Regions from separate parts of the Bacillus cereus group sp. Bce041 genome, predicted to be linked through region 2. Evidence: a T-box and tRNA genes for the amino acid it is inferred to sense, from the RefSeq annotation. Region 2 holds a T-box; the other regions hold tRNA genes.

Region 1 (6,689 bases), 310 kb from region 2:
CCTCCACCATTTAGCCGACTTAGCTCAATTGGTAGAGCAACTGACTTGTAATCAGTAGGTTGGGGGTTCAAGTCCTCTAGTCGGCACCAGAAATCATGGCGGTTGTGGCGAAGTGGTTAACGCACCGGATTGTGGCTCCGGCATTCGTGGGTTCGATTCCCATCAGTCGCCCCATTTTTCTTAAATAAATTAATATGCGGGTGTGGCGGAATTGGCAGACGCACCAGACTTAGGATCTGGCGCCTTTGGCGTGGGGGTTCGACTCCCTTCACCCGCACTTTTAATTAAATAACTCATACATGTCTTGCGGAAGTAGTTCAGTGGTAGAATACAACCTTGCCAAGGTTGGGGTCGCGGGTTCGAATCCCGTCTTCCGCTCCAATTTTCAATATGACATGCCGGGGTGGCGGAACAGGCAGACGCACAGGACTTAAAATCCTGCGGTGGGTGACCACCGTGCGGGTTCGACCCCCGCCCTCGGCACCATATGCGCCCGTAGCTCAATTGGATAGAGCGTTTGACTACGGATCAAGAGGTTAGGGGTTCGACTCCTCTCGGGCGCGCTTTTATTAACGGGAAGTGGCTCAGCTTGGTAGAGCACCTGGTTTGGGACCAGGGGGTCGCAGGTTCAAATCCTGTCTTCCCGATATCCCTAAAAAACATGGGGCCTTAGCTCAGCTGGGAGAGCGCCTGCCTTGCACGCAGGAGGTCAGCGGTTCGATCCCGCTAGGCTCCACTTATATTAATATCATTTATGGCGGTGTAGCTCAGCTGGCTAGAGCGTACGGTTCATACCCGTGAGGTCGGGGGTTCGATCCCCTCCGCCGCTACCATAAAGGACCTTTAGCTCAGCTGGTTAGAGCAGACGGCTCATAACCGTCCGGTCGTAGGTTCGAGTCCTACAAGGTCCACCATTAGACGTATATATCTCGGAGGTATACCCAAGTTCGGCTGAAGGGATCGGTCTTGAAAACCGACAGGCGGCGAGAGTCGCGCGGGGGTTCGAATCCCTCTACCTCCTCCATTTTTTCTAAAGTAAATATTTTATCATCGCGGGGTGGAGCAGCACGGTAGCTCGTCGGGCTCATAACCCGAAGGTCGCAGGTTCAAATCCTGTCCCCGCAACCAAATGGTCCCGTGGTGTAGTGGTTAACATGCCTGCCTGTCACGCAGGAGATCGCCGGTTCGACCCCGGTCGGGACCGCCATTTTTACATAAAGGCTCGGTAGCTCAGTCGGTAGAGCAGAGGACTGAAAATCCTCGTGTCGGCGGTTCGATTCCGTCCCGAGCCACCATTTTGAAGTCGCAAGCCGACTTAGCTCAATTGGTAGAGCAACTGACTTGTAATCAGTAGGTTGGGGGTTCAAGTCCTCTAGTCGGCACCACTTTCAAAATGAGCCATTAGCTCAGTTGGTAGAGCATCTGACTTTTAATCAGAGGGTCGAAGGTTCGAGTCCTTCATGGCTCACCATTTACAATTTAATGCGGGTGTAGTTTAGTGGTAAAACAAGAGCCTTCCAAGCTCTGGTCGAGAGTTCGATTCTCTTCACCCGCTTTTCAATTATGGGCCTATAGCTCAGCTGGTTAGAGCGCACGCCTGATAAGCGTGAGGTCGATGGTTCGAGTCCATTTAGGCCCACCATAATTGTTCCGCAGTAGCTCAGTGGTAGAGCTATCGGCTGTTAACCGATCGGTCGTAGGTTCGAGTCCTACCTGCGGAGCCATATTTATAGAGAAGTACCCAAGTGGCTCAAGGGGCTCCCCTGCTAAGGGAGTAGATCGCGAACGCGGTGCGAGGGTTCGAATCCCTTCTTCTCTGCCAGAACTGGCCCGTTGGTCAAGTGGTTAAGACACCGCCCTTTCACGGCGGTAACACGGGTTCGAATCCCGTACGGGTCATACTAAAAGAGATAGCATAATCTGCTATCTCTTTTTTGTTGTATAAAAATGGACTTTGGATAGTCTGCTTTTTTATGCAATAGAAGAAATATGAAGTATTCGCTGTTGCAGTTGGGTACATAGAGAGCCGTAAATACAATCATGTTAATTATTTGGACCTGTATGAATATGAAGGAATTAACTTCAACTTGAACTTTTACCCCAGCTGTATGGCTGTAGCCTCCTACACTTGGAGAAACCGATGAAAAATGCATCTGGGAGCTACTGTGGAAAATAAATAATATATAGAAGAAGTTGCTTTCTCTCAATAGCTGTGATCTACTGAAGACAGTTTTTTTATGTTGTCAGTATTGTCGAGTTTTGTCGGTAAGTCGATATATTGCAAAAATCGCTGATATAATTTGAGTTACGATCGATAAATTTTAATAATCGCTGATATAATTTGAGTTACGGTCGATATATTCTAAAAATCGCCGGTGTAATTTCACTTACCGACAAAAAACACAAGAAAATCCCTTTCACAATCTAAAGAAAACGCCTCCATTGAAATGGATTCCACACCTATTCCAATAACTTTACACTCTATGTGAAAAAGTTCACAAATAGGTCATAATTTGTGAAGTAATTCACAATAATACGTGCTACAATATGAATGTAAAGAAGTTAAACAACATTAAATTAGTATTTTAATTAATTACTTAAACAATTATAAAAAAATATATGTGAACAATAGAGAGGGGAAATTACCATGAAAAAAGGTATCAATCGTGTAGTATTAGTAGGAACAGGAGCTGTAGGTTGTAGTTACGCTTACTCAATGATCAACCAAGGTGTAGCTGAAGAATTCGTATTAGTAGATGTTAATGAAGCAAAAGCAGAAGGGGAAGCAATGGACTTAAGCCATGCGGTACCATTCTCTCCATCACCAACAAAAGTTTGGAGCGGTAGCTATGCAGATTGTAAAGATGCAGATTTAGTTGTTATCACTGCTGGGTTACCACAAAAGCCAGGTGAAACTCGTTTAGACTTAGTTGAGAAAAATACAAAGATCTTTAAACAAATCGTTCGAGGCATTATGGATAGCGGATTCGATGGAATCTTCTTAATCGCAACTAACCCAGTTGATATTTTAACTTACGTAACTTGGAAAGAATCTGGTTTACCGAAAGAGCGCGTAATCGGTTCTGGTACTACTTTAGACTCTGCTCGTTTCCGTTACATGTTAGGTGACTACTTAGATGTAGATCCACGTAACGTTCATGCTTACATCGTTGGTGAACACGGTGACACTGAACTTCCAGTATGGAGCCACGCTACTATCGGTGTACAAAAATTAGAAACAATCTTAGCTAACAACGAACAGTACAAACAAGAAGACTTAGACAAAATCTTCGAAAACGTACGTGATGCAGCTTACCATATCATCGAGCGTAAAGGTGCAACTTACTACGGAATCGGTATGTCACTACTTCGTGTAACTAAAGCAATCTTAAACAACGAGAACAGCGTATTAACTGTATCTGCATACCTTGAAGGTCAATACGGCGAGAAAGATGCTTACGTAGGTGTTCCAGCTGTAATTAACCGCGAAGGTGTACGTGAAATCGTAGAACTTGAGCTAAATGAAGATGAAAAAGCGAAGTTCGCTCATTCTGTAAAAGTATTAAAAGAAACAATGGCACCAGTACTATAATAATTGCTAAATAGTTCAGAGGTGGGAAACTGCTTCTTACCTCTGAACTTATATAATTTAATATAAATTCCTTTTCCGGTTTCCCTTGTATATCCCCAATATACCCCTTTTGCTGGATAAGGGTCGTTTATAGAAAAAGAGCACTCTATTTTACGTAGAGTGCTCTTTATTATTCCGCTATTTGCCGGGCAGTAAAACCTCAATTGATTAAAGTTTCACTTTATTATTTTTTAGGCGTTAATCCTAATTTCTTTAAAATATCTGCCAGTGTACCGCTTTTTGATTTTTCTATAGGTGTTTGTGATTTAGATGCATCTGGCCCTTTTTTCAAGAAGTTCTTTTCAACGAAGCGAATATCTTTTTCGTCGACAATACCATCTTTATTAAGATCTCCGTCTTTTACAGTTAGTCCTTTTTTACCATAGTTGCTAGCAATGATTTCAGCATCTTTAATATCGATTACTTTATCACCATTTACATCGCCGGCAAGGTTTTCGTCAGGTCTTGCATAATAATATTGGCCAAGCAACTTACCGTCTTTTTCAGTACCAAGTTTCGTTGTTAGGCGGCTTGTTAAATGTCCTGGCACCTCTACATATAAGTTATAGTCGCGTTTATTAACTGGAAGTCCATTTAGTTTGAAGTATCCGTATTTATCTAGTGAGCCTTCAAACTTATGACGGTAAGAATCAGTCGCATATACTTTTACGTCAAGCTTTGTATAATCGAACTTTTCATCTAAATATCCGCGTTCATTTAAGAATGCACCAGGTTTAATATTTCCTTCTACTAATGAGTTTAAGGACATAACTGAGAATGTTTGATCTTGAAGTACACGCATTCTATTTGGTTCTGATTCACCTTGTTTCCAGTAAACAAAAATTGGTGATTCTAATTGAGCGTTTGCTTCATAAAACTCATCATTTTCTACTTTGAAAGTTACATCAATGAACGGGAAATCACCATCTAATCCAGCAAAATTTTTATCATCGATAGCTCCGCCAACTGTAACAGAGCCTGCCTCTAGTTTCGGTTCATTTACTTTTGCGGTTACCCCTTTTTGGGAAAGTAGCTTTTCAAAAGCAGGATTAAATTTCGCATTTGCAAATTTGAAGTTCTTCTCTAGGAAGTTTACATTAAATTGCCCAGCAACAAATTGTTTTACGTGTTTCGCGTTTAGTGTTACTGTGAACTCGTCATTTTTATATAATTCTTTTTTATCGTAACTAGTTTTTGCATATTGAGCACCTTGCGGGATAAACCAGTAGTTATTTACACCGTTTGGATAGTCAGGACCTGCAGTTGCATAATCGAAAATATATACGCCTGTGTTCATTGGACCTTCCGTTCTGAAGGAGTCAGGTGTAATGCCAACTTTAAAGTCGCCATTTGCATTAATCGGTAAAAACTTATGCAAGTATGGAGAATAGTCATAGTACATAACGCCATTCGCTTCTTGCGTAATGTTTAATCCTTTTCCTTTTAAGTAATCAACGTTTGAATCGTATACATTTCCTTTAATCCATAATGCTTTTTTGCCATCTTCTACTGTATAATTTTCTTCATTTAACTCGTAAATACCAGGTTTTAATCCAGTTAATTTCACTTCTGGTGGTGTATTATCAATTACAACATAATCACCTTTTACACGTGCTTTCCCAGCCTTATCATAACCGACAAACTCAATTGTGTAGTCTCCTTCTGGTAAGTTGATTTTCTCATCACCGATTGGTTTTGCAGGATCATTTGTAAAAGGATACACTTTTCCATTAAAGAATGAATCTAAGTAGTAATACACATCAGTTTTTAGGCCACTCGTGTTTAATGTTCCAATGAAGCCAAGAGCTTTATTTGTTTTGGAATCTTTTACGATAAGATCTAACGTTTCAAGTTCGCTGTTTAATTGGAATGCTCCGTGAACATACGATTCACCGTATGGATTGAATTTAGATGTATCAGTTGAAATTGCTTTTCTTGATAGTATTGCATTTTCAATACCAGGCTCTGATACACGAATAGAGAATGGGATTTGATATGTTTCTTCTTTATTTTTTGTGTTCGTAATATGAATGTACCCTTCATATCGGCCTTGTTTCACACCGGCTGGAACATTAATTTTTGCTTCAATTTCACCTGTTTTGCCAGCATCAAGAGTAATTGTTTCTGGAGCAGAGATTTTTACAACGTTTGCGACAGCATCGTTAATAGTAGACGATGCTGGTGTATAAGAAATTTCTGTTTTAAATTCTTTTTTCTCTTGTTTATTATGATTAGTTACTTTTATATTTCGTTTTTGTTCAAGAGCTTCACCGTCTTTTTGATAAAACTTACCGAATGCAATAGATCCAGTTTCTTCGGGTACTTCAATTACTTCATCATTTACAACAGTTTGTGTCGTATCTAATACTTTAAAGCTTGTTTCTGTACGAACGGCGTTGTAAGCATCTACTCGCCCAGCTCCAACTTCATATACGGAATATTTTTCTTTTAAATCATTAGCTGTGTTCATAAGAGACGCTTTTACATCGAACGGAGAGTAGTCTGGGTGTTCTTGTAAAATTAGAGCAGCAACGCCAGCGATATGAGGAGAAGCCATAGATGTTCCTTGCATACGCTCATAGGAAACAGCGTAGTTTTCACCCTCTTGCGGGTCGTTAATATATTCAGGAACTGTTGAAAGGATAGCGACACCAGGCGCTGTAATATCAGGCTTAATATCATCATTTGCTGTAACAGGACCGCGTGAGCTAAAGTCTGCAAGATGATCGCCTTCTGTTTGAATGTAATTAATTTCATCGAGAGTTAAGGAGGTGCTACCTTGTTCGATTTGAGCTTTTAGTTTTTCACCTTCTTCTTTCGTTAGGCGGAATGCTGGAATGTATTTTGTACTTTCGCCAACGTAGAAAGGAATTTCTCCATCCACATTGTTATAAATAATAACGGCTTTTGCACCTGCTTGTTTTGCATTAGCAATTTTTTCATCAAATGACAGTGTACCGCGTGCAACGAGAGCGATTTTTCCTTTTACATCTTTTTTACTAAACTCGTCAGGCGTACCAATTCCTACATATTCAATAGGTAAAGTTTGTCCCTTGAA
Region 2 (6,689 bases):
TTTTCTTATTAACTACACATCCTTATCATTACGGAAGCTCTACTGTTGGATTAATCGGTTTAGTAGGAATAGTAGGAGCATTTGCAACACCTATTATCGGGCGCATTATAGATAAAAAAGGAGCCATATTTGCAAACGCTTTATGTACGTCTATTTCATTTTTTTCTTTTTTACTATTTTTGTTTTCAGGGTACTGGTTACCAGGACTCATTGTAGGGGCTCTTTTACTTACAGCTGGCACTCAAGCAAATCAAGTAGCTTGTCAAGCACACCTTTTGCAATTACATCCTGAGAAACGAAGTAGTTTGAACGGCATATACATGGTGGCAACATTTCTCGGTGGGTCTATAGGCTCTTACTTCGGACTGCTCGTCTGGAGCAAATGGCAGTGGACCGGAGTATGTATTCTTGGAATTTCCATGATAAGTATTACACTAATCTCATTTATAAAAATGCCCAATTATACTAGAAGGGAAGATGTATGTAATGAAAGAAACTAGTGTGAATTATGAAAAAGGGATGGGAATTTTAGCAAAAATCTCTCCTGAACATTACCAAAACATCGTAAATAACCTTGCAGATTCTGTTGCACCTGATTTAGGAACATTAGCTGTAGAATTTAACTACGGTCAAATTTTTGCCAGACCAGGTCTTGACTTGAAATCTCGATTACTTGCGACCGTTGCTGGATTAACAGCTTTAGGGAATACTGAACAACTGAAATTTTATATAACCGGAGCTTTAAACGTCGGATGGACAGAAGAAGAAATCATTGAAGTAATGATGCAAATGATTATATATGCCGGATTTCCTGTAGCATTAAACACCATTTTAACGGTTGCTACCGAAGTATTTACAGAACGAAAAACAGATACAATGTAATTAAAAATAAAAAGGTTGAGTTCCCTTCAATGGGTACTCAACCTTTTTATTTATAAATTACTTACGTAACTCCGCACCAAATTTCTCTTCTACCGCTGTTAATACACGGTTATGTGCTTCTGTTACTTCTTCGTCTGTTAATGTACGTTCTGCATCGAAGTAAGTCATAGAGAATGCAAGTGATTTCTTGCCTTCTTCCATTTTTTCACCTTCGTATAAGTCGAATAGTGTTACGTCTTTCAGAAGTTCTCCGCCAGCTTCAGCAATGACTTGCTTCATTTCACCAGCTTTTGTTTCTTTCGTTACTACAACAGCCATGTCACGTGTCATAGATGGGAAACGTGGAATTGCTGCGTAGTAAGTTTCTTCAGCGTCTGCACCGAATACTTTTACAAGAGATAATTCAAATACGAATGTATTTTTCACATCTAATTGTTTTTCTGCTTCTGGGTGCAATTGACCGATGAAACCAATTACTTCGCCATCTAATACGATGTCAGCTGTACGGCCTGGGTGCATACCTTCGCGTTTTGCTGGTGCATATGTGATTTGGTTTGCAACGCCAAGTACGTCGAATAGTCCTTCTAGTACACCTTTCACAACGAAGAAGTCTACTACTTTCTTCTCACCTTGCCATGCATGGTGAAGAGCAAGACCTGTCATAACACCTGCAAGATGTTGTTCTTCTTTCGGAAGTTCTCCTTCTTCTGTCGGTAAGAAGATAGAACCTACTTCGTATAAAGCAACGCTGTCGTTTTTACGAGCGACATTGTATGAAACTGCTTCTAGTAATTGCGGTACTAAGCTTAAACGAAGTTGGCTACGTTCTTCACTCATTGGAAGCGCAAGACCTACAGGCGCCTTTTCGTTTGGCTCAACCATATATTGTTTCGCTTTGTCAGCGCTTGTTAATGAATACGTGATTGCTTCATATAAACCAGCACCCTCTAAGAAGCGGCGTACTTTACGACGTTTCGTTTGTGCTGATGTTAATTTACCACGAGTCATCGTTCCAGAAGGTAATGTAACTGGAATGTGGTCATAACCGTATAGACGGCCCACTTCTTCTACTAAGTCTTCTGAAATTGTAATATCAGGACGACGTGCTGGTACATTCACGTGGAATGTTCCTTCTACTTCTGTGAATGGGAATTTCAAGTTTGTGAACATTGTACCCATTTCACTCGCAGAAATATTTGTACCTAATACACGGTTTACTTTTTCAGCAGTAACAGATACTGTACGCTCTTGTACTTGTAAGTTGTCAGCTTCTACTACACCTTCAAGTGCTTCACCGCCAGCATATTTCGCCATTAAAGCAGCTGCGTGTTGAATTGCTTCAAATGTACGTGTTGGGTCGATTCCTTTTTCGAAACGTGCACTTGATTCACTACGAAGACCTAAGTCTTTTGATGTACGACGTACTGTTTGACCTGCAAAATATGCAGACTCAATTAGAACGTTTACTGTCTCATTTGTAACTTCAGAATCCGCCCCGCCCATTACACCAGCAACAGCTAAAGCTTTCGTGCCGTTTGTAATTACAAGGTGGTGGCTTTGTAATGTACGCTCTTGATCATCTAACGTTTCAATTTTTTCGCCTTCTTTTGCAAGACGAACAACGATTTCTTTTGAACCTAATTTATCGTAATCGAATGCATGTAACGGTTGACCGTATTCCATTAAAATGTAGTTTGTAATATCAACTACGTTGCTAATTGGACGAATGCCAGCTGCCATAAGACGAGTTTGCATCCACATTGGTGATGGACCAATCTTTACGTTTTTAACCATTTTTGCAATGTATAATGGGTTTTCTTCTTTCGCTTCTACACTTACAGAAATATAATCAGAAGTTTTTTCTGCTGTTTCTTGTAAGTCGATAGCTGGAAGCTTTACTTCGCGGCCATAAATAGCAGCTACTTCGTAAGCAACACCTAACATGTTTAAGCAATCTGCACGGTTTGGTGTTAAGCCAAGCTCAAGTACTTCATCGTGTAAGTTTAAAATTTCAAGTGCATCTGCACCAACTTCAGCGTCACTTGGGAAGATGAAGATACCATCTGCGTATTCTTTTGAAACTAACTTTCCATCAATACCAAGCTCTTGAAGAGCACAAACCATACCGTGAGAAGCTTCACCGCGTAGTTTTGCTTTTTTGATTTTGAAGTTACCAGGAAGTACAGCTCCAACTTTTGCAACTGGTACTTTTAAACCTTTTGCAATGTTAGCAGCTCCACAAATAATTTGAACTGGCTCTTCTTCACCGATATCGATTAAGCATTTGCTTAATTTATCAGCTTCTGGGTGTTTTTCACATTCTAATACGTGACCAACTACAACACCTTTTACACCTTTATTTAATACTTCAACGCCTTCTACTTCAATACCACTTTTCGTGATTTTGTCTGCTAGTTCTTGTGCTGTTACATCTTTAATATCTACATACTCTTGTAACCAACGATATGATACGAACATACTTATCCTCTCCTTCCCTTACGCTCGTTTGAATTGTTGTAAGAAACGTACATCATTTGTATAGAAATGACGAATGTCATCTACTCCGTATTTCAACATTGCGATACGCTCTGCGCCCATACCGAATGCGAAACCTTGATATTCTTTTGAATCATAACCAGCCATTTCAAGTACGTTCGGGTGAACCATACCTGCGCCTAGAATTTCAATCCAGCCAGTTCCTTTACAAGTGCCGCAGCCTTTGCCATGACACATCATACAAGAAATATCCATCTCTACAGATGGCTCTGTGAATGGGAAGAAACTTGGACGAAGACGGATTTCACGATCTTCACCGAACATCTTTTTCACGAATACTTGCAGTGTACCTTTTAAGTCACTCATACGAATGTTTTTATCAATTACAAGACCTTCAATTTGCATGAACTGATGTGAATGCGTCGCATCGTCGTCATCACGGCGATACACTTTACCAGGACAAATAATTTTAATTGGGCCTTTTTCTTTATTATTTTCCATCGTACGTGCTTGCACAGAAGATGTATGTGTACGTAGTAACGTTTCTTCTGTGATGTAGAATGTATCTTGCATATCACGCGCTGGGTGATCTTTCGGTAAGTTTAGTGCTTCGAAGTTGTAGTAGTCTTTTTCTACTTCTGTTCCTTCAGCTACTTCATAACCCATACCGATGAATACATCTTCAATTTGCTCAACAACAGCCGTTAACGGATGGTGACAACCTGTTTCAACAGGACGACCTGGCAATGTAACATCAATTGTTTCAGTAGCTAATTTCGCTTCAATTACTGCTTTTTCTAAGTTACTAATTTTGTCGTCTAGACGCGTTTGAATCGCTTCACGTACTTCATTTACTAATGCTCCCATACGTGGACGCTCTTCTGCTGATAATTTTCCCATGCCGCGTAATACTTCTGTAATTGGACCTTTTTTTCCTAAATACGCTACGCGTACGTCGTTTAAGCCTTTCAGCTCTTTCGCTTCTTCAATAAGCTCTAACGCTTTTTGCTTTAGCTCTTTTAAACGTGCTTCCATTTTGGAACCCTCCTAATTTTAAAAATAAAAAAACCTCGCTCCCAAAAAGGGACGAGGTAAATTCGCGGTACCACCCTAAATTGACAGAACATGTCTGCCCACTCATTAGTTATAACGATCAATTCTGACCGGAACGCCTTTACATATACATGGTCCTGGCGTCAACTCCAGAGGTGAATTCACTTTCGTCTACCATAAGAATGCTTTCAGTCTACGACATTCTCTCCCTATATGGCGATTTTGTAAGCTACTCTTCTCTATCAACGTTTTTCGTTATTTAACTTTTAATATAATGTACTTCAACTTATTATAAGAAGTTTTTTATTTGTTCGCAACCGGGCTTTGCAAATAATACGTTAAAATCCCTGCTGCAACCGCAACATTTAATGATTCTGCCCCGCCGTAAATCGGAATATACAAGTTTTGATCCGTTTTTGCAAGAATTTCTTGGCGTACGCCATTTCCTTCATTTCCTACAATTAATGCAAAACTGCCAGCCGGCGTTACTTCACCATACGGAACTCCATTTTCAAGAGCTGTTCCATATACAGGAACGTTATTTTCTTTTAACTTGTCTACCCATTCTTCTAAGTTCCCTTTTACAATTGGTAAGTGGAAAATAGAGCCTTGTGTAGAGCGGAGTACTTTACTATTGTAAACATCAACACAACCTTCTCCAAGCACAACGGCGTGAATACCAGCTGCATCAGCTGTACGAATAATTGTTCCTAAATTACCTGGGTCTTGCAGGCCATCTAATAAAAGGAATTTCCCATCAGTAAGAGCTACTTCTTTCTCATGCTTCTCACAAACAGCAAATACACCTTGCGTCGTTTCTGTTTCACGAAGTATTTTTACAATCGCCTCAGGTACGATGTACATTTCCACATCATTAACTGTCCAATCTTTCGGAAGGTCTGTCTGATCTGAAACGATAAGTTCTGTTACAATTCCTGTCTTCAAAGCTTCCTCGACTAAGTGGAATCCTTCTACAAAAAATAAACCTTTTTTATCGCGTTCTTTTTTCGTTTGCAGCTTTTTCCACTGCTTTACACGCGGATTTTGTACTGAATCAATGTTTTTCATAATATGTATTTCCCTCTCTTCTTGTCTTATCATTATAGCCTATTTTTCATACATATTTACATAAAAAAGAACAAAAACTAACGTCAGTTTCAATTCTGAAGAAGAGGTGAAAGCAATGAGTTTTAATTTACGCGGTGCCGTATTAGCGAATGTATCTGGAAATTCACAAGATCAATTACAAGAAACAATCGTCGATGCAATTCAAAGCGGTGAAGAAAAAATGCTTCCAGGTCTTGGCGTTTTATTTGAAGTCATTTGGAAAAACGCTGATGAAAATGAAAAGCACGAAATGTTAGAAACACTAGAGCAAGGATTAAAAAAATAAGCAATTTGAAAATCACCTTTGCATAAGCTAAGGTGATTTTTTTGCAGAAAAATTTTTTCTTCTCCTAAACATTTCTACTTTACTAACGAACTATGATGGAGTACAATGTTCAAAATACATTTAAACCGATCGATTTTTCTTCATATACACCATAAGATAAAAGGAGTGAATGTTTTATGCACCGTATTACGCTTGAACAAATTTTTAAACACCACATTACACAAAAATACGTAAACCGTTCTGGAATGGTCCACGCGATCGCTGTCGCTTACCATGCGTTTCACCTAGCCAAAAAGCATCACGCCTCAGTCGATGCTGCCACAAAAGCTGGCTTCCTTCATGATATCGGACATCATACGTGGTACACAGGCGGCGAATGGGATTATGACTTATATAAAAAGAATGATATCCATGCAATTAAAGGCGCTGAAAGAGCACATAAATTACTTATTAGATTAGGAGAACATCCAAAACTAGCAAAAGAAATTTCTATTGCAATTCTTCTTCATACAGATTCTTTCTTAGTGGAACAAGAAATTGAAAGAACATCTCTTCAAAATATTATTAAATGGGCAGACGAAGCAGATGAAGAACCGGGCGGAGCGCATCATTATCGAACAATTTCTTATGAAAAAGCACTTAAAGCAATTCAGCAATTAGATCGATTGGTAGAGCGTGAATTGCAAATAGAGCAAGCAAAATTGAATAACAAGACAGAACATAGTTATCAATGAGAAAGAGGCATCACTACAGGGTGATACCTCTTTTATTATTTTATGGAAAATAAACCTTTATCCCGCATTAACGAGCAGTAAGACCCCCACCTCGAAATTCAGCAAAGACGAGGAAGTTAGGTGGAGAATCA
Region 3 (5,470 bases), on a different contig from region 2:
GTGAACATCCTTGAAACAACTAATGGTTGGTATAAAGTATCTGTTCATAATAAAGTAGGTTATGTACAAAAAGATGCTATTTTACTAAAAAACAAACTTCAATCTAATGATCAATACATCGTTAATGCTAATGCATTAAACGTTCGCTCTGAACCTAATTTAGAATCTTCCATTTTAGATGTATTACCAAATGGTAAGTTTATTACCGTTCAAGAAGATCAAGGCGAATGGTATAAAATATCACATAATGGCCAAACAGGTTACGTACAAAAAGCATTCATCTCTAATGGTTCACAACCCTTAGTAAAAGGAATCACCGTTCAAAATAATACAAAATATACTGTTGCAACACCTAATCTAAATGTACGTAGCACCGCTAGTACAAGTAGCGCTCTACTCGGTTCATTACAAAACGGTACACAAGTACAAGTAGTAGAAACTGTAGGTACTTGGTATAAAATTCGTTTTGGCACAGGATACGGATATGTAGCAAAACACTATGTAGTACAAAATCAACCACAAGCTAAAACAGATCAGCCTTCATCAATTCCAGCTGCTTTCAAATTCCCCGCTCAAGGAAGAATTAGCTCAACCTTTGATATACGCTGGGAACAAATGCATTATGGTATAGATATTGCCGCTCCAGGAAACGTCTCTATCCAAGCTGCTGCTGCAGGTAAAGTTGTGAAATCTTATTATTCAGCTAGCTATGGCAATGTTGTTTTCATTGCGCATCAAATCAATGGGAAATTATATACAACTGTTTATGCTCATATGAAGGATCGCACTGTACAAGCTGGTGATCAAGTACAAACTGGACAATTAATAGGTCATATGGGAAACACAGGTCATTCATACGGGCAACATCTTCATTTTGAATTACATAATGGAGAATGGAATTTTGAAAAAACAAATGCAGTAAATCCACTGCCATATTTAGTTAGGTAAATTGTATGCCACGCAATATACCTCTTATAATTGAATACGTAGCCTTTTTAGGTTTAATCTGTTGTTTAATCATTTACAATACAAATATTGTATTTTTATCTATTATTATTGCTTTTGTTGCATTAGAAATTATGATGGAATCATTTCAAGTGCAACTAAAACAAAAAATTGCCCATATTTATAATGCTATTTTTCTTTTGAGTGCTCTCATAACAAATATAATTAGTAATGGCTTTTATTTATCTACTGTATTTCCAGTATTCTTTATGGCTGTTTTATTATTTGTAGCTAGATATATTAATGTCCCTTATAACCAAAAACAAAAACAAAAACAAGAAGCTTAGAAAGAGGAGACACTGTGTACCAATCTTTCAAAGATACTCCAATAAAATACATATTGAATTTGTATAAGAAAGCCAATACTTTTTTTGGTATACAAGGAAGTTATACTGCACAACTTCTCCTATATGGAATGTTGTTTCTTGTCTTAATCACTTTCTCCTTGTTTTACTAACAAAAAGGATCTCACATAAACTGGAGATCCTTTTTAATTTATATTAATTTTTCATATCGAAAATATTGTTTATCCACAAGCATATTTTTCATAAATAAAGCTCAGATTATATTTTTTCTCTAAGCTCATTCGTTGTTCGTCATCGCACCAATAGAAAAGAATATCATGAATCGTTGCGTAACGCTTATTTTTAAGAAATAGCCTAAAGAATGATGGTAAACAATCATGTAATTGTATAAATATATAATTGCGTAGTGTTTCTTCTTTATATTCAATGCCCTTACAAATATACAGTAATTCTTCACAATAATATGCATGCTGTGGAACTTGTATCATTTCGAAAAATGGCACATAAGATAGTAGCTTTCCAATAAAATGACCATATCGATCCATTACTCCTATCGTCATATGCTCCATCATTTCTTTCATCACATATAAATAATCATCTACATGCGTTGTCTTTAATGGGTCTAAGCGATCGGAAATTTGAGATAATACAGCTCTTTGACATGCTAAAACTGCCTGACTAGGTCCATAATATGATAGGAAATCTGTACACTTACGATATTTCCGTAATAAATCATATGTATACAAATCATATACAAAAGTATTACAATACATTGCTAAACTCATCATATCACTATTTAATTGCTCTTTTGATAATGATTTCGCTCTCTTGCACATATAAAAGAATGTAAATTCCAATACTTCTTTATGAGATAATAAATGTTTACAATCGGTTATACACTTCTCATTAAATTTAACTCTATCCCAAATTTCAATATCCCTATCTGTCAATTCACCTATACGATATTTAATAATTAAATAATTTAAAGCAACTGATTGCGTCAAAAGATCCCATGTTTCATATTCCAATGAAGTATGAACAAACTCAGCTAATCCTTGCGCTATCATAAAATCATTTGCCTCTTCATACCAACCAATCTCTTGGCATAAGCGAAGAATACGCACTAAAGTTGGAATTTCATCTTTATGAAACTGCGGTAATTTCTTTGCTTTATTCATGCCATATACGATAAATGCCGCTAAATTTTCTTCTTTATAAAATTCTTTCTCTTTCCATACTAATATAGTTCGTTCTTTCCCCTCACCTTTTGGGTGACAAGGTACAAGCAAAGAAAATAATTCAGCGAAATTATTTGGTTCTATATATGTATCTGTAACCAAATTCCAATTTGGATCGCCCTGTACAGCCTTCATATAATTCCCCTTCCCTTTTCATCTATGTAGGAAATATTAATTTATTATCGCACCACTAAAAATTAATATTGTTATATTCAAAATCTCTCATAATACTTATATCTATCAGTATATCATCTTTTCTCTTATTAAAAATTAAGAATAACAAATTTTAAAAAAATGTCGAAATTATTAACCACATACTTATTATATAATGTCTCAGATACATCACGCTAACATATTAGTTTAATCCATATATACTAGAATAATGTATCTGAAATTTATATATAATTTAGCTCTTTATGAGTGACCATTAAACTCTCGGTTAATGAAAGTTTCAATTTACTCTGTACGCTCTGAGATTTCGCTCAAGGCAAATCCAGCTTGATCATCTGCTGATTCCCTTATAGCTAAATCTCCTAGTGCTAACATGCCAATAAGTTGACCACTATCAACTACTGGTAATCGTCTAATTTGATGCTGTGCCATTAGCTCTGTAGCTTTTTCAATAGAATCATTTGGAGAAACTGAGATAATATTTGTTGTCATTACATTTGTAATCTTATTAGATCCAGGATGTTTTTCAGCAATCCCTCGAACGACTAAATCACGATCAGTAACAAGCCCAACAACTTGCTCATTTTCAACAACAGGAATTAATCCAACCGATTCTTCCTTCATTTTTACAGCTGCCTCATATACATTGTCTAGCGGTGTACAATGTACAATATGGGTACTCATTAAGTCTCTCACTCGTGTCATTATGATTTCCTCCTTTTTATACATACCATAGCTTTTCCAAAATTCCTTTATTTATTTCTGGAAAGTAACGTAATAAAAAGGATTAACAAAATAAAAAAGAGCCAGCATAATGCTGACTCTTTTTGTATGACCCGTACGGGATTCGAACCCGTGTTACCGCCGTGAAAGGGCGGTGTCTTAACCACTTGACCAACGGGCCATGGCTCCGCAGGTAGGACTCGAACCTACGACCGATCGGTTAACAGCCGATAGCTCTACCACTGAGCTACTGCGGAATAATATATGGTGGGCCTAAATGGACTCGAACCATCGACCTCACGCTTATCAGGCGTGCGCTCTAACCAGCTGAGCTATAGGCCCATATACTTTACAGGGGCAGTAGGAATCGAACCCACACTGGAGGTTTTGGAGACCTCAGTTCTACCTTTAAACTATGCCCCTAAATGATGCCGGCTAGAGGACTTGAACCCCCAACCTACTGATTACAAGTCAGTTGCTCTACCAATTGAGCTAAGCCGGCATAAAAAAATGGTGGCTCGGGACGGAATCGAACCGCCGACACGAGGATTTTCAGTCCTCTGCTCTACCGACTGAGCTACCGAGCCAACATAAATGGCGGTCCCGACCGGGGTCGAACCGGCGATCTCCTGCGTGACAGGCAGGCATGTTAACCACTACACCACGGGACCATTTGGTTGCGGGGACAGGATTTGAACCTGCGACCTTCGGGTTATGAGCCCGACGAGCTACCGTGCTGCTCCACCCCGCGACAATATAAAGTTTTAAAAAATGGAGGAGGTAGAGGGATTCGAACCCCCGCGCGACTCTCGCCGCCTGTCGGTTTTCAAGACCGATCCCTTCAGCCGAACTTGGGTATACCTCCATGAAGGAAAAAATAAATATTTTATTATTATATGTCTAAACCATTAAAGAAAAAATGGAGGAGGTAGAGGGATTCGAACCCCCGCGCGATTCTCACCGCCTGTCGGTTTTCAAGACCGATCCCTTCAGCCGAACTTGGGTATACCTCCGAGACATATATTAAATAAAGTGGAGCCTAGCGGGATCGAACCGCTGACCTCCTGCGTGCAAGGCAGGCGCTCTCCCAGCTGAGCTAAGGCCCCGTGTTTTTTGGGAATATCGGGAAGACAGGATTTGAACCTGCGACCCCCTGGTCCCAAACCAGGTGCTCTACCAAGCTGAGCCACTTCCCGTTAATAAAAGCGCGCCCGAGAGGAGTCGAACCCCTAACCTCTTGATCCGTAGTCAAACGCTCTATCCAATTGAGCTACGGGCGCATATGGTGCCGAGGGCGGGGGTCGAACCCGCACGGTGGTCACCCACCGCAGGATTTTAAGTCCTGTGCGTCTGCCTGTTCCGCCACCCCGGCATGTCATATTGAAAATTGGAGCGGAAGACGGGATTCGAACCCGCGACCCCAACCTTGGCAAGGTTGTATTCTACCACTGAACTACTTCCGCAAGACATGTATGAGTTATTTTATTAAAAGTGCGGGTGAAGGGAGTCGAACCCCCACGCCAAAGGCGCTAGATCCTAAGTCTAGTGCGTCTGCCAATTCCGCCACACCCGCATATTTCATTAAAATGGTGAGCCATGAAGGACTCGAACCTTCGACCCTCTGATTAAAAGTCAGATGCTCTACCAACTGAGCTAATGGCTCTTAATGGCTGGGCTAGCTGGATTCGAACCAGCGCATGACGGAGTCAAAGTCCGTTGCCTTACCGCTTGGCTATAGCCCATTAATTAAGAATGGTGGAGGGGGGCAGATTCGAACTGCCGAACCCGAAGGAGCGGATTTACAGTCCGCCGCGTTTAGCCACTTCGCTACCCCTCCGACATATATGGTGGAGGATGACGGGATCGAACCGCCGACCCCCTGCTTGTAAGGCAGGTGCTCTCCCAGCTGAGCTAATCCTCCATTTTGCCTGGCAACGTCCTACTCTCACAGGGACAAGGTCCCAACTACCATCGGCGCTAGAGAGCTTAACTTCCGTGTTCGGTATGGGAACGGGTGTGACCTCTCTG

What was found. A T-box is a leader RNA that pairs with one kind of tRNA and senses whether it is charged. The one in region 2 lies ahead of pheS (phenylalanine--tRNA ligase subunit alpha), so its partner is inferred to be a tRNA-Phe.
Positions count from the first base shown of each region.
Region 1: it encodes a tRNA-Phe, which carries the amino acid that the T-box ahead of pheS (phenylalanine--tRNA ligase subunit alpha) is inferred to sense. The anticodon was not compared.
Region 3: it encodes a tRNA-Phe, which carries the amino acid that the T-box ahead of pheS (phenylalanine--tRNA ligase subunit alpha) is inferred to sense. The anticodon was not compared.

Region 1 covers NZ_JBQXON010000001.1:1,108,367-1,115,055, reverse strand. Annotated here, with positions in the region: tRNA gene ACUN13_RS05950 (tRNA-Val) at 1-9, shown strand, start outside; tRNA gene ACUN13_RS05945 (tRNA-Thr) at 14-89, shown strand; tRNA gene ACUN13_RS05940 (tRNA-His) at 99-174, shown strand; tRNA gene ACUN13_RS05935 (tRNA-Leu) at 197-277, shown strand; tRNA gene ACUN13_RS05930 (tRNA-Gly) at 307-381, shown strand; tRNA gene ACUN13_RS05925 (tRNA-Leu) at 398-486, shown strand; tRNA gene ACUN13_RS05920 (tRNA-Arg) at 490-563, shown strand; tRNA gene ACUN13_RS05915 (tRNA-Pro) at 574-647, shown strand; tRNA gene ACUN13_RS05910 (tRNA-Ala) at 664-736, shown strand; tRNA gene ACUN13_RS05905 (tRNA-Met) at 757-833, shown strand; tRNA gene ACUN13_RS05900 (tRNA-Ile) at 838-914, shown strand; tRNA gene ACUN13_RS05895 (tRNA-Ser) at 932-1,024, shown strand; tRNA gene ACUN13_RS05890 (tRNA-Met) at 1,052-1,128, shown strand; tRNA gene ACUN13_RS05885 (tRNA-Asp) at 1,132-1,207, shown strand; tRNA gene ACUN13_RS05880 (tRNA-Phe) at 1,220-1,295, shown strand; tRNA gene ACUN13_RS05875 (tRNA-Thr) at 1,310-1,385, shown strand; tRNA gene ACUN13_RS05870 (tRNA-Lys) at 1,396-1,471, shown strand; tRNA gene ACUN13_RS05865 (tRNA-Gly) at 1,485-1,555, shown strand; tRNA gene ACUN13_RS05860 (tRNA-Ile) at 1,566-1,642, shown strand; tRNA gene ACUN13_RS05855 (tRNA-Asn) at 1,650-1,724, shown strand; tRNA gene ACUN13_RS05850 (tRNA-Ser) at 1,732-1,822, shown strand; tRNA gene ACUN13_RS05845 (tRNA-Glu) at 1,828-1,899, shown strand; gene ACUN13_RS05840 (L-lactate dehydrogenase) at 2,648-3,592, shown strand; gene ACUN13_RS05835 (S8 family serine peptidase) at 3,816-6,689, opposite strand, start outside.
Region 2 covers NZ_JBQXON010000001.1:798,385-805,073, forward strand. Annotated here, with positions in the region: gene ACUN13_RS04155 (MFS transporter) at 1-500, shown strand, start outside; gene ACUN13_RS04160 (carboxymuconolactone decarboxylase family protein) at 487-882, shown strand; gene pheT (phenylalanine--tRNA ligase subunit beta) at 940-3,360, opposite strand; gene pheS (phenylalanine--tRNA ligase subunit alpha) at 3,379-4,413, opposite strand; T-box leader at 4,458-4,686, opposite strand; gene ACUN13_RS04175 (TrmH family RNA methyltransferase) at 4,735-5,532, opposite strand; gene sspI (small acid-soluble spore protein SspI) at 5,615-5,824, shown strand; gene ACUN13_RS04185 (HD domain-containing protein) at 6,001-6,558, shown strand.
Region 3 covers NZ_JBQXON010000002.1:1,071,461-1,076,930, forward strand. Annotated here, with positions in the region: gene ACUN13_RS11560 (SH3 domain-containing protein) at 1-948, shown strand, start outside; gene ACUN13_RS11565 (hypothetical protein) at 954-1,292, shown strand; gene ACUN13_RS11570 (DUF3965 domain-containing protein) at 1,532-2,683, opposite strand; gene ACUN13_RS11575 (CBS domain-containing protein) at 3,005-3,424, opposite strand; tRNA gene ACUN13_RS11580 (tRNA-Glu) at 3,552-3,623, opposite strand; tRNA gene ACUN13_RS11585 (tRNA-Asn) at 3,625-3,699, opposite strand; tRNA gene ACUN13_RS11590 (tRNA-Ile) at 3,708-3,784, opposite strand; tRNA gene ACUN13_RS11595 (tRNA-Trp) at 3,795-3,865, opposite strand; tRNA gene ACUN13_RS11600 (tRNA-Thr) at 3,872-3,944, opposite strand; tRNA gene ACUN13_RS11605 (tRNA-Phe) at 3,954-4,029, opposite strand; tRNA gene ACUN13_RS11610 (tRNA-Asp) at 4,038-4,113, opposite strand; tRNA gene ACUN13_RS11615 (tRNA-Met) at 4,117-4,193, opposite strand; tRNA gene ACUN13_RS11620 (tRNA-Ser) at 4,215-4,307, opposite strand; tRNA gene ACUN13_RS11625 (tRNA-Ser) at 4,363-4,455, opposite strand; tRNA gene ACUN13_RS11630 (tRNA-Ala) at 4,476-4,548, opposite strand; tRNA gene ACUN13_RS11635 (tRNA-Pro) at 4,565-4,638, opposite strand; tRNA gene ACUN13_RS11640 (tRNA-Arg) at 4,649-4,722, opposite strand; tRNA gene ACUN13_RS11645 (tRNA-Leu) at 4,726-4,814, opposite strand; tRNA gene ACUN13_RS11650 (tRNA-Gly) at 4,831-4,905, opposite strand; tRNA gene ACUN13_RS11655 (tRNA-Leu) at 4,935-5,015, opposite strand; tRNA gene ACUN13_RS11660 (tRNA-Lys) at 5,030-5,105, opposite strand; tRNA gene ACUN13_RS11665 (tRNA-Gln) at 5,110-5,184, opposite strand; tRNA gene ACUN13_RS11670 (tRNA-Tyr) at 5,196-5,279, opposite strand; tRNA gene ACUN13_RS11675 (tRNA-Val) at 5,288-5,363, opposite strand; rRNA gene rrf (5S ribosomal RNA) at 5,369-5,470, opposite strand, start outside.